Regions from separate parts of the Paraburkholderia sp. RL17-347-BIC-D genome, predicted to be linked through region 2. Evidence: predicted binding sites of a transcription regulator. Region 2 holds the regulator's gene; each other region holds the start of a gene.
The links. Region 2 encodes HrcA, which represses chaperone genes, less so after heat shock. Its sites were predicted from a motif close to TTAGCACTCNNNNNNNNNGAGTGCTAA; they were not measured.
Positions count from the first base shown of each region.

Region 1: the regulator HrcA is predicted to act here: its motif matches at 2,816-2,842, upstream of groES (co-chaperone GroES).
Region 3: the regulator HrcA is predicted to act here: its motif matches at 1,750-1,776, upstream of rpoH (RNA polymerase sigma factor RpoH).

Region 1 covers NZ_JARESS010000046.1:31,597-36,792, forward strand. The annotation lists gene P0D96_RS37565 (hydroxymethylpyrimidine/phosphomethylpyrimidine kinase) at 1-595, shown strand, start outside; gene groL (chaperonin GroEL) at 758-2,398, opposite strand; gene groES (co-chaperone GroES) at 2,453-2,743, opposite strand; gene P0D96_RS37580 (helix-turn-helix transcriptional regulator) at 3,233-4,087, opposite strand; gene P0D96_RS37585 (cupin domain-containing protein) at 4,372-4,707, shown strand; gene P0D96_RS37590 (NADH:flavin oxidoreductase/NADH oxidase family protein) at 4,865-5,196, opposite strand, start outside.
Region 2 covers NZ_JARESS010000017.1:144,800-149,995, reverse strand. The annotation lists gene recN (DNA repair protein RecN) at 1-409, opposite strand, end outside; gene P0D96_RS23345 (NAD kinase) at 481-1,383, opposite strand; gene hrcA (heat-inducible transcriptional repressor HrcA) at 1,714-2,733, shown strand; gene hemH (ferrochelatase) at 2,908-3,978, shown strand; gene P0D96_RS23330 (RNA-binding S4 domain-containing protein) at 3,987-4,394, shown strand; gene P0D96_RS23325 (hypothetical protein) at 4,604-4,900, opposite strand; gene grpE (nucleotide exchange factor GrpE) at 4,919-5,196, shown strand, end outside.
Region 3 covers NZ_JARESS010000004.1:200,194-205,389, forward strand. The annotation lists gene P0D96_RS08240 (cytochrome ubiquinol oxidase subunit I) at 1-164, opposite strand, end outside; gene cydP (cytochrome oxidase putative small subunit CydP) at 154-414, opposite strand; gene rpoH (RNA polymerase sigma factor RpoH) at 753-1,688, opposite strand; gene P0D96_RS08255 (acyloxyacyl hydrolase) at 2,052-2,615, shown strand; gene P0D96_RS08260 (nuclear transport factor 2 family protein) at 2,659-3,042, shown strand; partial or broken gene P0D96_RS08265 (2-isopropylmalate synthase) at 3,229-4,269, opposite strand; gene ybiB (DNA-binding protein YbiB) at 4,769-5,196, opposite strand, start outside.

The sequences.
Region 1 (5,196 bases), on a different contig from region 2:
AGTGAGCGCGATTGCCGAAGTCGTCGCCGATTACGACGACATTCCGCTGATTCTCGCCCCCGATTTCACACTCGACGACGAGCACGTGCTGTCCGCCGACGAACTGCGCGAAGCGATCGCCGATCTGCTCGCGCCGCAAACCACGTTGCTGGTCGCCGATTCCGCCACGCTGCTCGCGCTCGCGCAACCGGACGGCGACGCCGAAGCGCCGAGCCTCGACGCCGCCATCTCGCATCTGCTGTCGCAAGGCTGCGAATACATTCTGTCGACGGAGACCGGCACACACCGGCACGTCAACACGCTGTTCAGCGAAGACGGCCAGTTGCGTCAGGACATGTGGGACCGCGGCAGCCATCGGATCATGGGCTTGACGGATACGCTGGGCTCGGCGATCGCCGCGTTGCTGGCCAACGGCCAGGAGCCCGCTGAGGCGGTGCGCGAGGCGCAGGAATATTTGTACCAGGCCCTGCGCAACGCTTTCCGGCCGGGCATGGGCGCGTATATGCCGGACCGGTTCTTCTGGGCGCGCAGCAGCGACGACGATACGCCGCCGACAGCCGGCAAAGATGCGGCGCCGGGCGAAGCACGGCACTGATAGCTGGCGCGAAGCGCCGATCGCTTTCCCGGCGCTTCAGCCCGCAGCAAGCGCCATAAAAAAACCCGCATTTCTGCGGGTTTTTTCTTTTGGGAAGCACGCCTCGCGGCGCACTCCCCCCATGTGCTTCCAACTGGACCTCGTAACGAGGCCCAACTGAAATTACATGTCCATGCCCATGCCGCCCATGCCGCCGGGCATACCGCCGCCCATCGGAGCATCTTCCTTCGGCAGTTCGCAGACAGCTGCGTCGGTCGTCAGCAGGAGACCCGCCACCGAAGCTGCGTTTTGCAGCGCCGTGCGCGTCACCTTCGTCGGATCCACGACACCTGCGTCAACCAGGTCGACGTACTCGCCGGTTGCTGCGTTGTAGCCGTAGTTGCCCTTGCCAGCAGCAACAGCTGCCACCACGACGCTGGCTTCTTCGCCACCGTTCGTGACGATCTGGCGCAGCGGCTCTTCCATCGCGCGCAGCACGATCTTGATACCTGCATCCTGATCGGCGTTCAAGCCCTTCAGGCCGGCGATTGCCGTACGTGCGCGGATCAGCGCGACGCCGCCGCCAGCAACGATGCCTTCTTCCACAGCTGCGCGCGTTGCGTGCAGTGCGTCTTCGACACGTGCCTTCTTTTCCTTCATTTCGACTTCGGTCGCAGCGCCGACCTTGATCACTGCAACGCCGCCTGCCAGCTTGGCAACGCGTTCTTGCAGCTTTTCACGGTCGTAGTCCGACGTTGCTTCTTCGATTTGCGTGCGGACTTGCTTCACACGTGCTTCGATGTTCGCACCTTCGCCAGCGCCGTCGATGATCGTCGTGTTTTCCTTGCCCACTTCGATGCGCTTCGCTTGACCCAGTTCAGCCAGCGTTGCCTTTTCGAGCGTCAGGCCGGTTTCTTCAGCGATGACTTGACCGCCGGTCAGGATCGCGATGTCTTCCAGCATGGCCTTACGACGATCGCCGAAGCCCGGAGCCTTGACAGCAACGGTCTTCAGGATGCCGCGGATGTTGTTCACCACCAGCGTTGCCAGTGCTTCGCCTTCGACGTCTTCTGCGATGATCAGCAGCGGACGGCCAGCCTTGGCGACTTGCTCCAGTACCGGCAGCAGATCACGGATGTTCGACACCTTCTTGTCGTGCAGCAGCACGAACGGGTTGTCCAACACGGCAACTTGCTTGTCCGGGTTGTTGATGAAGTACGGCGACAGGTAGCCGCGGTCGAATTGCATACCTTCGACCACGTCCAGCTCGTCTTGCAGCGACTTGCCGTCTTCAACGGTGATGACGCCTTCCTTGCCGACCTTGTCCATGGCTTCAGCGATACGATCGCCGATCGACGAGTCGCTGTTTGCCGAAATCGCGCCGACTTGGGCGATTTCCTTGTTGGTCGTGCACGGCTTGCTGATCTTGCGCAGTTCTTCGATCGCTGCGAACACAGCCTTGTCGATACCGCGCTTCAGGTCCATCGGGTTCATGCCCGATGCGACGTACTTCATGCCTTCGCGGACGATCGACTGAGCCAGAACCGTTGCGGTCGTGGTGCCGTCACCTGCGTTGTCGCTGGTCTTGGAAGCAACTTCCTTGACCATTTGCGCGCCCATGTTCTGGAGCTTGTCTTTCAGTTCGATCTCTTTCGCGACCGACACACCGTCCTTCGTGACCGTCGGGCCGCCGAAGCTGCGTTCCAGGACAACGTTGCGACCCTTCGGGCCCAGCGTGACCTTCACAGCGTTCGCGAGGATGTTCACGCCTTCAACCATCTTGGCACGGGCGGAATCACCGAATACGACGTCTTTAGCTGCCATCTTCTAACTCCTTGAATTCTTTAAGATATGACCGGGAAAAGTAGCGACCAGCGCTTACTTTTGCACCACGGCCATGATGTCTTCTTCGCGCATCACGAGCAGTTCGTTGCCGTCGACCTTAACGGTCTGGCCTGCGTACTTGCCGAACAGGACGCGGTCACCAACCTTCACGTCGAGCGCGATTTGAGCGCCCTTGTCGTCACGCTTGCCCGGGCCGACTGCCAGAATTTCGCCTTGATCCGGCTTTTCTGCTGCGGCTTCGGGGATCACGATGCCCGACGCGGTCTTGGTTTCTTGATCCAGACGTTTGACGATCACGCGATCATGCAAAGGACGAAGGTTCATACATACTCCTCTCTTGATTGAGACTGAAGAACGCTGAGAAAACCCGGCTGGCTGAGCCAACCGGCGATGTTGTTAGCACTCTCGTGCAGCGAGTGCTAATTATATGGACGGGTGGTGACAAATTCAAGAAGGGATGCTGCTGTTGGGTGAGATTCACTCAACTTTGGACTTTGTCCACTTAAGTCTGAGCGCCCGAGCCGCCCCCGGTCGCCATCAGGAAAGGAAATATCATTTTGAAACAACGGGTTATTGTAAAACCAGCTGTTCCACAATGCCCCGAGTGCAGTGCGACCGCCCGGCTTTTTCTGACGGCATCAGTCCGCGCGTCCGGGTGACTCACACCAAATCCAGGGGAAAACCCCGCCCCAAGTGCAATCGTCAGTGACGTTCCGGCAGATCGAAGACATGTTTCGGCCTCTGCCAGCACCTAACTCTATCTCCCCACCCAACTGAGGATGGAATTGACAGTCAGCTCGACACGCGCGGCGGTCATCGCGCTGCGCCAGAGACAAATTGTACGTTGTGTCTGTATTGGCTCGGTGTCACCCCTTGCTGACGAGCAAAGAAGCGCGTGAAGTTCCCAGGCGAGTCAAAGCCCAAATTGAGCGCAACATCCTGAAGTGCCATTTCCTGCTGCGAAACACTTTGAATCGACAGATCCATCCGCAGCATGCTGCCGAATGTCGCCGGCGTCATGCCTGTCTGCTTGCGGAATAGATGGAAGAAATGTGGACGCGATAGCCCAACCGTTTGTGCAAGATCATCGAAGTCGGGTGCGATGCCCCGCACCTCTTTCATCGCTTCGATCGCGCGACGAATTCTGATGTCATAAGCGATTCCACCAACGGATCCGGCCGCTGACAGCTCATTCCTCTGGGGCAATACACCGACGAGTTCGCCGGTCATGTCGGCGATCAGCCCTTGGAGCGCTTGAAGCGACTGGCCCTCACGGTCGGTCAGGATGTCGAGCAGGTCAGTATGAAGGCGGCCAAGCTTCCCTTGCAACGCTACGGACGGCCTCGAAAAAAACCGGGGATGAATGCTGTAAGCGAAGCGCCGGTCGACCTCCCTCAACCAGTCCGGCTCCAGGTAAAGGGCCAGCAGCACAGTCGGCTCCGATTGTGGGCGATGCTCATAGAAGTGCGGCTCCCACGCATTCACGAGCAACACGTTCCTGTCCGACAAAACGTGCTCACGATTGCGGATTCCGAACTGGATGTCCGGACCGCCCTCCTTGAAGATAACGTGAGAAACCCGGTGTGCGTGCAAGACCATGCTTTTGTCCAGCATGAGCAACGCCACTCTTCCAAACGGCCCGTGAATGATTCGCAAAGGTTCCGACATGGTGATTGGCTCCTGCCGTCCCGATGAATTCAAAGCGCTCTTATTCGCTCAGCCGCTTCGCGCAAAAAATCATCATCCAGAATGATAAATCGGCCCCGTCCGTGACAAGTTTGCATACGGCCAGGACAAGGACAAGTGGGAAATTCGCCTACTCTGGCGGATAGGTTCGCCGCTATCGAAGTACGGTCCAGCGGCCAATCAACACGCTTCGAAGTCCGAACGTGAATGGCGTCTGCTGCGATGCAGAACGCCTCCCGTGACATTCGCAAATCAAGGAGACGATCATGGCTGGTGTCGGCAGTGAAAAGGTGTTTGAGAATGACAAGGTCATCGTATGGAATTTCGTCCTCGCTCCGGGCGAGGAAACACCGGTACATACCCATACGCATTCCTACATGTGGTACGCGATCGAAGGTGCCCCCTTGCATATCTTCGACGAAAACGGCGGGGACCTCGGCATCTTCGACGTGCCAACGGGCGCGATTTATTCCCTCAAATGCGAGGACGGATATCTGGAAGTCCTGTCCGAGATCGGCAAGGGCGCGAAGGTCCCTGCGACGCACAAGGCGCGCAACGAGGGAAGCAACCCATACCGCGAGGTGCTCGTCGAATACAAATAGCAGCGCGTCTGATTGAGACGTCCTGGAACCCGATCAGGGTGACACTAACGCAGACGGCACGAGCGTGGGCCACGGCACACGCTCGACGGGACTGACGACTTGAAGTCGCCAGTTCGACCGGTGGCCGCCGCGGAATTCGCTGCGGTCCGGACATAGCTTAAGCCCGCCGCTGCAAGAGTGCGTTCATGTTGCGGGTCTCGAGTTCGGTGAACTGGGCCACGGCATCAGCGCCATCTAGCGTCAGATCCGCGTCGAGCCCATCCGCCAGACGTTCGAGTTGCATGTTGTTCCATGGAAGAAGATGGAACGGATGGAGCATGGCTTCAGGACTGGACGCACGATCGACTTCGCCCGAGAGAATGCGCTTCGGAACTTCAGGATCGGCGATGATTGGGCGCCCGAGTCCGATGACGTCCAGTTCGCCGCGCTCCAGCGATTCGACCATGGCGGCCGTCGTGCGGAACCCGCCTACCACCATCACGGGCATCG
Region 2 (5,196 bases):
CATGCTGACCATGAATATCCACCAGCATTTCGCCGACCTCGCGCAACTGCGCGAGCGTCGCCGCGGTGCCGTTGATGAAGGCCCGCGAGCGGCCGTTCGCATCCACCACGCGCCGCAGCATCACCGTGCCGTCGTGATGGCCGTCGTCGCCGGTCGTGCCGAGCGCCTGCTCGTCGAGCCATTGCTCGACCTGCGCGTGCGTCTCGAACTCCGCGGTGATGTCGGCGCGGCTTTCGCCGGTGCGCACGACGTTCGCATCGGCGCGGGCGCCGAGCGCGAGCGCCAGCGCGTCGATCAGGATCGACTTGCCGGCGCCGGTTTCACCGGAGAAAACAGTAAAGCCGCTGTCGAATTCGAGATCGAGCGCGGCGACGATGACGAAGTCGCGTATCGAGAGGTGGCGAAGCATGGAGGTCGTCTGGTGAGCGTGATAGTCGGGTTTCGGCAGCGGCGGCGTTCGCGTTCCGGTGTCCTTGCCGCTCAGGGCTTGGGGTCTTCTTCGTGCGACGGGTATTCGTTCCAGTGCAGCTTCTTGCGCAGCGTGGCGAAGTAGCTGTAGCCGACGGGATGCAGCATCGGCACCGTATGACGCGAGCGGCGCACTTCGATCGTGTCGCTCAGTTCGAGCGAGGTGAACGACTGCATGTCGAAATTGACGTTCACTTCGCGCCCCGAGACGATCTGGATGCTCACCTTGGAGTCGTCCGGCAGCACGATCGGCCGGTTCGAGAGCGCGTGCGGCGCGATCGGCACCAACACGATGCCTTGCAATTGCGGATGCAGAATCGGCCCTTGCGACGACAGCGCGTAAGCGGTCGAGCCGGTGGGCGTGGCCACGATCAGGCCGTCCGAGCGCTGGTTGTACATGAAGCGGCCGTCCACCGAGACATGCAGTTCCGCCATGCCCGAGAAGCCGCTGCGGTTGACCACCACGTCGTTGAAGGCCAGCGCGTGATAGATCGGATTGCCGCCGCGCATGATGCGCGCTTCGAGCAGCACACGTTCTTCGCGCTCGAAATTGCCCGACAGCATTTGCGGCACGATCTCGCGCATGTCGGAGATCGGAATGTCGGTAATGAAGCCGAGCCGCCCGTGGTTGATGCCGATCAGCGGCGTGCGGTACGGCGCAAGCTGGCGGCCGATGCCGAGCATGGTGCCGTCGCCGCCCAGCACCACCGCAACGTCGGCGCGCGCGCCGATCTCGGCGGGACGCAGCGCCGGATAGTCGGTGACGCCGATCTCGGCGGCGGTGTCGGCTTCGAACACGACTTCGAAGCCGCGCTTCGCGATGCACGAGGCGAGCGTGGTCAAGGGCTCGGCGATGCCCGGCGTATTGTTGCGCCCGACGAGCGCGACGGTCTTGAACTGGCTGGTCACTTGCATGCCGGCATTACACCATAGGTAGGGCCTGAAAAGAACCGCAGACAGACCCGGTAGCCGGCCGGCACGCGCGGGCCGTCAGCGCATCTCGCGATTATCGTTAGAATGGTGAAGCCTTGATGACATGTGCGCCGGTTAAAGTGCGGCGGGGTGCCGGCAGCGGGGCCGCCCAGAAGGTGGCCCGCAAGGTGGTCCGCAAAGCGTCGGGCGGAACGCCGGCTAGCAGGCCGGACCGAAGGCAATGCGCTGCGCTGGCAACAGGCGGCGCGTTCGTCAGGGATGGGCGCCCCTAGCGCTCGCGGTTGTCGTGCCATTGAGCTAAAATTTTCCGTCATGCTAGATCCTCGCGCACAAACCCTCCTCAAAACGCTGATCGAGCGCTACATCGCCGAAGGTCAGCCGGTCGGCTCGCGCACGTTGTCGCGCTATTCGGGCCTCGAACTGAGTCCCGCAACGATCCGCAACGTGATGTCCGACCTCGAGGACCTGGGGCTCGTGATCAGTCCGCATACTTCGGCGGGCCGCATTCCCACGCCTCGCGGCTACCGCCTGTTCGTGGACACCATGCTGACGGTGGAGTCCGCCGCAGACGAAGAGGCCGTGACGCGTACTGTCAAGACTACGCTGCAGGCGGGCGAACCGCAGAAAATCGTTGCGGCGGCGGCCAGCGTGCTCTCCAATTTGTCGCAGTTCGCCGGCGTGGTGCTCACGCCGCGGCGCAGCCATGTGTTCAAGCAGATCGAGTTCATGCGTTTGTCCGACAAGCGCATTCTGCTGATCATCGTCACGCCGGAAGGGGACGTGCAGAACCGCATCATGGCTACCCAGCGCGATTTCTCGCCGTCGCAACTGGTCGAGGCGTCCAACTACATCAACGCGCACTTCGCGGGCCTTTCGTTCGACGACGTGCGCCGCCGCCTGCGCGAAGAAATCGACGAGTTGCGCGGCGACATGACTACGCTGATGCATGCCGCCGTCACCGCCAGCACGGACGAATCCGACACGGGCGAGACCGTGCTGATTTCCGGCGAGCGCAACCTGCTCGAAGTCGCCGACCTTTCGTCGGACATGGCGCGCTTGCGCAAGTTGTTCGATGTGTTCGACCAAAAGACCAGTCTCCTTCAATTGCTCGACGTGTCGAGTCACGCGGCGGGTGTGCAGATTTTCATCGGCGGTGAGTCGAATCTCGTACCGATCGAGGAAATGAGCGTGGTCACCGCGCCGTACGAGGTGAACGGCAAGATCGTCGGCACGCTCGGCGTGATCGGGCCGACCCGCATGGCCTACAACCGCGTGATTCCGATTGTGGACATCACCGCGCGGCTGCTTTCCCTGACTCTCAGCCAGCAATAAATAGCTTCGACTCCCGGCCGCGGCGGCACCTGCTGCAAATAATGCGTGACCGCGCGCGGCTTGCCAATTGGCCGAATGGCCAGGGGTGTCCGGCGGACCGGTGCATGAGCCGCGCCGCTATAATGAATCCCACCTGAACCGACTTTCCGCCAAAACCGGTTACTTCTGCTGCCTATGCGCTTCGACCTCGAGCGGCCCTCACAGAACGCCACGTCACACCGTGTCGCCGTGCTGCTGATCAATCTCGGCACGCCCGACGCGCCGACGCCGCGTGCGGTCCGCCGCTATCTCGCGCAGTTTCTGTCCGATCCGCGCGTGGTCGAAATTCCGGCGCTGCTCTGGCAGATCATTCTGCGGCTACTGATTTTGCCGGTCCGGGGCCGCGCGTCCGCCAAGAAGTACGCCGCGGTGTGGATGCCCGAAGGCTCGCCACTGCGCGTTCACACAGAGAAGCAGGTGGAGGGCTTGCGCCATCTGTTGCAATTGAACGACTACACGGTGCTGGTCGATTACGCGATGCGCTACGGCACGCCGGGCATTCCGGCCATGCTGAACCAGCTCAAGCTGGCGGGCGCCGAGCGCGTGCTGCTGATGCCCATGTATCCGCAGTATTCGTCGTCGACCACCGCCACCGCTTTCGACGACGCTTTTTCGGCGCTCAAGCGTATGCGCAATCAGCCGGAGGTCCGCACGGTGCGGCAGTACGCCGACCATCCGGCCTACATTGCGGCGCTTGCCGCGCAGGTGCATCACTATTGGCATCAGCACGGCCGGCCGGACTTTGCCGCGGGCGACAAGCTGGTACTGAGTTTCCACGGCGTGCCCAAGCGCACGCTGGATCTCGGCGACCCATACCACGAGCAATGCCAGCAAACCGGCGCACTGTTGATGCAGGCGCTCGAACTGACACAGGTGGAATGCCGCATCACGTTCCAGTCGCGGTTTGGCAAGGCCGAATGGCTGCAGCCGTACACGGCGCCCACGCTGAAAGAACTGGGTGCGGCGGGTGTGCGTCGCGCCGACGTGTTCTGTCCGGGCTTTACAGCCGATTGCCTTGAAACCATCGAGGAAATCGGCATGGAAGTGCGCGACGAATTCCTCCACGCGGGCGGCAAGGATTTCCATCGGATTCCCTGCTTGAACGCCTCGCAGGCATGGATTGCCGCGCTGGGCGAGATCGTCGCGCAGAACCTCCAGGGATGGCCGGTGCAGGCGTTGCCGGTGCCGCATACGACAGGAGCTTGAACAGGCTCATGAATTACACGATTTCAACTGAAGCGGGCGCGAAGCTGCGCATCGACAAATGGCTTTGGGCGGCGCGCTTCTTCAAGACGCGTTCGCTCGCGGCCGACGCCGTCGAAAAAGGCCACGTGCGGATTGGCGGCGCCAGCGTCAAGCCGGCCAAAGACGTGCGGGTCGGCGACCTGGTGGAGATCGAGATCGAACGGATTGTGTGGCAGGTGGAAGTGCTGGGCGTGTGCGACGTGCGCGGCCCGGCGAGCGTCGCGCAAACGCTTTATGCGGAAACCGAAGCGAGCAAGGTGAAGCGGCAGGTCGAACAGGAGCGGCGCAAGACGTATCGCGAGCCGGCGGCCGCGTTGCACGGCCGGCCGACCAAACGCGACAGGCGCACTATCGACAAACTTTCAGGTGGGGGTTGAACAGTTGTTCCATGGTCGCGTGCACACCGCCGTATTCGGTAGTGTGGTCGTTGACAGCCCCGGACATGCAGATGGTCGTGGTGCCCGCAATCAGAACCAATGCGACCACCGAGATTGCAAAGGTCAGTTTCACGGTACTCCCCTCGGGAAGGTTCAGGATAAAGACGGGCGAAGCGGGTGGAAATTGCAATATGTCGGAAAGGTTGACGTCAGATTAGGGTTAACGCGTCTTTTCCGATGCTTAAGTGGAGCATAGGCCACTTGTCGATAGCACTCAATCTCAATCTGATTGCGCAGCAATAATCGTTGTAACCGGGCATTTCCGCCGCGCGTTCGTGGTGCGAAAAGATCCGGGAGAACCGCTTGAAATGGTTGTTCCCGGCCTCATCTGCCGTTTTGATTTGCGGTGACTCGCGCAGTTGTCTGTCGCGATTTTGCAACGCACAAACCGCGCCAGGTTTGATGCGCTGCCTGCCACCGTTGGCTTTTACCTCGCTTTCACCCATTTAACGACTTTCAGCGACATGGAAAACACGCAAGAGAACCCGACGAGCCAGAATCCCACGCCCGCCGACGAAACCGCGCGCCAGGCCGCCGAGGCCGCGGCACCTCAGCAGGAAGCGGCTGCCAACGCCGCGACCGACTCGCCGGTCAACGCCGAGCAAGCGGCCTTGGCCGAAGCTGAAGCGAAGATCGCCGAGTTGCAGGAAAGCTTCCTGCGGGCCAAGGCTGAGACCGAAAACGTCCGCCGCCGCGCTCAGGAAGACGTCGCCAAGGCACACAAGTTTGCAATCGAGAGCTT
Region 3 (5,196 bases), on a different contig from region 2:
TGGGTCATGTCCTTGTAGATCTGCTTGCCGGTCATCACATAGACCGACTCCATGATGACGAGCAACCAGGACAGGCCGAGCGTGAGCGGGACGAACAGAAAGTGGTAAAGCGCGGTGATGGCGAACTGGAGGCGCGACAGTTCTACGACTTCGCTAACGGGCATGTTGATCACCTTGGGACGGATGCGAGGCAGGCACGGACAACAGCGCCTGCGCGACTTGCTCAGGCGGCAGCGACATGTGCTCCGCCTGTGGATGATTGAAGAACGTGTACTTGAGCGCCATCAGCAGTACGAATTTGATAGCGAGGACGATGGCGATATCCCGCGCCAGCGTCGGACCGCGCACCCAGCCGTGGAACCGTTTGCGCAGGCTCGGGCGGCGGGTGGTGCTGCGATTGAGGGCTGTGGTCATGATCGGTAGAAGGCAACTTCACACCGGTGAATCCGGCTGGCGCCAGGCCGCTTGGGCGGTTTGGCGAGTGCATCCCGATTCTAGGAGTAGAACCTCGCGCGCAACAGTTCGGCGCTGCGGCATTGGGTCGCGAGACTTGCCCCGTTCAAGCAGTATTGCTATCTGGTTTGTGATACGTCAAGAAACGCGTGTTGCTCGGTGATGTTCTTGCGTCAGTGTGCGCGTGCGCGAAAACACCGCGGCGTGGGCGAAAAAAAGCCCCGCCGTCTTGCGAGGGCTGGGCTTGGCGGCTGAATACCGCGCGCCGGACGAACCGGCATGCAGACAATCTTCAAGCTTTACGCGTATTCGGTCAGTGCACCGCGCATCTTCTTCATTGCGCTTGCCTCGATCTGGCGAATACGTTCGGCGGACACACCGAATTCGTCGGCCAGTTCGTGCAGCGTCGAACCGCCCGAACCGTCGTCTTCCACTTTCAGCCAGCGTGCCTCGATGATGCGGCGGCTGCGGGCGTCCAGTGCGTCCAGCGCGCTCGCGATACCGTCGCTTTGCAGCTTGTCGCGCTGACGCGAAGCCAGCACGGCGGTCGGCTCGCTATGGGAGTCGGCCAGATAGGCGATCGGCGCGTACGACTCTTCGCCGTCCTCGACCTGCCCTTCCAGCGCGATATCGCCGCCCGAGAGGCGCGTTTCCATTTCGGACACTTCTTCGCGCTTCACATTCAGCTCTTTGGCGAGACCTTCGATCTCGTCCGGCGTGAACGCGCCCAGCCCTTGCTTGTGGCTGCGCAGGTTGAAGAACAGCTTGCGCTGCGCCTTGGTCGTGGCGACTTTCACCATCCGCCAGTTGCGCAGAATGTATTCGTGGATCTCAGCCTTGATCCAGTGCATGGCGTACGACACGAGGCGCACGTTCTGCGCCGGGTCGAAGCGCTTCACGGCCTTCATCAGGCCGATATTGCCTTCCTGGATCAGGTCGGCGTGCGGCAGTCCATAGCCCAGATAGTTGCGCGCGATCGATACGACCAGCCGCAGGTGCGACAGGACGAGACGGCGCGCGGACTCTAGGTTGTCCTGCTCGCGAAATTCGGTGGCGAACTGGCGTTCTTCCGCCGGCGTCAGCATCGGAATCCGATTTACGGCCTGGATGTAGGCGTCGATATTGCCCAGTTGACCGGGCAGCAGCGAGGAATGCGAGAGCGCCAGTGCACCTGCCGAAGCGGCCTTAGCCGACGACGGGCTCAAAGTACTCGGAAGGGTCATTGCATGGCTCACGTAGGAAACTCCTTTGGAATCAGACAAAAGCTTATTCAGGTAACGACTCCAGCGTTGGATGTTAGCACTCTGAATTGCCGAGTGCTAATACTTAGAGGCTGTAGGGGCATCCAAGTTCCGTAAATTCCTATTGAAATTCACGATTCAATAGCCATGGTACGCCTCCCTCGGCTTCTTTGCTCGGAGCGTAGAACTTACCTAACAGATCGCCTTCATTGTTATAAATGACCGACTTTTGCTGGTTTTGAGGTGACTAATTGCGGAAAGACGGGTTTCTTCATACGATCCACTAAATTGAGATTGTCTTTACAATACGCAAAACGGTTAAGGATTGTTCAACGTTCGGCGGAGCTCGGGTGTTAGATGAACAACAAGAAGAATGCTTTGCGTGGTCTGGCTCTAAATATCACGGCTGGCGCCGTGCTGGTGGGAACTTCAGGATGGGCTTCGGCGGACCAGTTTGGCGTGCAGGTGGCCGGCGGCCTCGGCGATCGCCACGTCAAGAAATTCGACCTCGGTTTCGTCTGGGACCCGGATCTGACCTGGTGGCAGATCGGTGATTGGCATTTCTCGCTGATCGGCGAAGCGCACGTGGCCTGGTGGCACACCAACGAAGGCAATGTGCACGACAACATCGGCGAAATCGGCGTGACGCCGATCATCCGCTTCATCAAGGGGTCGGGCTCGATCCGCCCGTACGCCGAACTGGGCGCGGGCATCCGGCTGCTGTCGAGTCCCCGGATTTCTTCGACCTTCACATTGGGCACTGCGTTCCAGTTCGCCGACATGGCCGGCGTGGGCATGCAGTTCGGCAGCCACCAGCAGTACCAGGCAGGCTATCGCTTCCAGCATATTTCCAACGGCGGTATCAAAGAGCCGAATCCTGGTATAAATTTCCACCAGCTATATCTGCAATATAACTTCTGACGACCGTGGCCACGTTCGGCTCACCGGTGCGAGGGGCTGAGCGATGGCGGCAAAGATAATCGAAGCGGTTCGCGAACTCGAGCGAGAGCGTTTTCGCGCGATGGTCGACGGCGACGGGCAATCGCTCGACACGCTGCTCGCGGACAACGTGAGCTACGTTCACACGAACGGCAAGCGGGAAACGAAACGGCAGTTCATCGATGGGATTACCGCGGGCCGCCGCCGCTATCGGCAGATCGAGATTCAGTCGCAAGAGGTGCTGCCGGTCGGGCGCGAGACCTGCGTCGTGACCGGCCGGGCGCTGATCGAAATGGAAGCCAATAACGGAGCGCTGCTGTTTCCGATCGCCTACACGGCGATCCATACGCAGGAAGACGGGCGATGGCGCCTGATTGCCTGGCAGGCAACGCGTTGCGCAATCGAGTGAGCCTTTTGAGCTCACTGTTTCCGGGCTGGCCGCGCCTTGTGAGCGGGTTGCTCCGGCTGACGCGGGCACGCGGGTAGCGCGCTTGTGCGTCGGTTTTTGCGTCACTCGCCCTGATTCTCAGGCAGCGACGCTTTCCTCATCCACACCGCTCCACTCGCGACGATCGGCCGCACCGGCTTCGGCCACTTCCGGCTCATGCGCCGCGACGCCTTGTCGCTCCCCGCTTTTCGCTCGAATGACCGCATCGCCCGCATACGGATGCCGCGGATGCACCGGCAACTGATTGCAGCGCTCCACGACGCGCCGGACCGCCTCGATATCCGAGAAATCGAGCCCGGTATCGACGCCTTGCGCAGCCAGATTCATCGCCAGCGTCACGAGATCGACGTTGCCGGTGCGCTCGCCATTGCCGAACAGACAACCTTCGACGCGGTCCGCGCCCGCCAGCAGCGCCAGTTCCGCGGCGGCCACCGCGGTGCCGCGATCGTTATGCGGATGCACCGACAGCACGATGCTGTCGCGATAGCCGAGATTGCGGTGCATCCATTCGATCTGGTCGGCGAATACGTTCGGTGTCGCCGCTTCCACGCTCGCGGGCAGGTTGATGATCATTTTGTGATCGCGCGTGGGCCGCCACGTCTGCGCCACCGCGTCGCACACCTCGCGTGCAAACGGCAGTTCGGCCGCGTTGAAAGTTTCCGGTGAGTACTGGAAGGTCCAGTGCGTGCCGGGTCGCGCCTGCGCATGCTCCTTGATGATCTGCGTGCCTGCCACGGCCAGCGCTTTGATTTCGGCCTTCGACTGGTTGAACACGATCCGGCGAAACGACGGGCAGATCGCGTTGTACAAGTGCACGATGGCGCGCGGCGCGCCTTCCAGCGCCTCGAACGTGCGCGCGATCAGTTCCGCGCGCGACGGCATGAATACCTCGATGGTCACGTCGTCGGGAATGCGCTTTTCTTCGATCAGCTTGCGGACGAAATCGAAATCCGTTTGCGACGCCGACGGATAGCCGACTTCGATTTCCTTGAAGCCGATCGCGACCAGCATCTCGAAGAACTCGAGCTTTTGCGCCGCGTTCATCGGCTCGATCAGCGCCTGATTGCCGTCGCGCAGATCGGTGCTCATCCAGACCGGCGCCTGGTCGATCGTGCGGCTCGGCCATTTGCGGCCGGTCAGCCGCACGGTGGGGAAGGGGCGATATTTTTCAGCGGGATTTTGCAACATGGTGAGCCTCGTTCGTTGTGTCGCATGCGAAAGGATGTGGCGTCGAGCGGTTGGCGGACTGCCACGGGTGCACGGGCCGCCAGCCGGGGGCTAGCGGCAACAACGAACGGGCGCGAACGAACAGCGTCATCGTGACGGCGAAAACGGACGTGGATAAAGCCCATGCGGCGTGCATTTGATCCTCGCGCTTCGTCCGCGCGATAAACGGACGAATGCAAACGACTACAGGTTGTGAAGAACTACGCTTAGGGGGTGAAACGGAACAACGGAACTGCTGGAGAGACCGCGCTTCGAGCAACCTGAGCTGCCAACGCGCGGCGCTACGCCTGACTTACGCTAGGCGTAGCGATAGGGGCCGCGCTAGGCGGCCGGAGGTAATTCGGAGGGTGTTCGGAAGGGAACGCATGGGTCTAATGTATGACGGCGCGTCGCGGCGTGTCAACCCGCGCAGGTCGCAGCGGGCGACGGCAAGCGCACCGCAGCGCTTACGCCGAGGCGGTTACGCCGGCATTCTCGCGACGTCCACGATCAGTTCGACCTGCCGTTCGATCGCGCTCGGCACGGGCGCTTCGCCGCGCAATACGGCGCTGATCCAGGCCGCTGTCGTCGGCGCGTCTTTAGCCTCGGGCAAGTCCACTTCCGGCGCATCCGGCGACGAGCGTTCATGCGGCACGCGCGTTTCGCAGACGCCGTCGTGCAACCAGTCGACTTGCACCTGGCGCCGCGTATCGGCCACCGCTTCGCCTTCTGTGCCGCGCGCAAGCAGCGCGCCGCCGGCGGCCGCGTCCGGATGCGTGTTGAACAGTTGCGTGAGGCTGTCGCGATACGGCGGGTGGGTGTAGTTGACGAGGCGCAAACCCGCGGGCGCGAACGGCTGCAGGATTTTCACCAGCGTGTGCGTCGAGTTACGCACGCCCATGCGCCGGC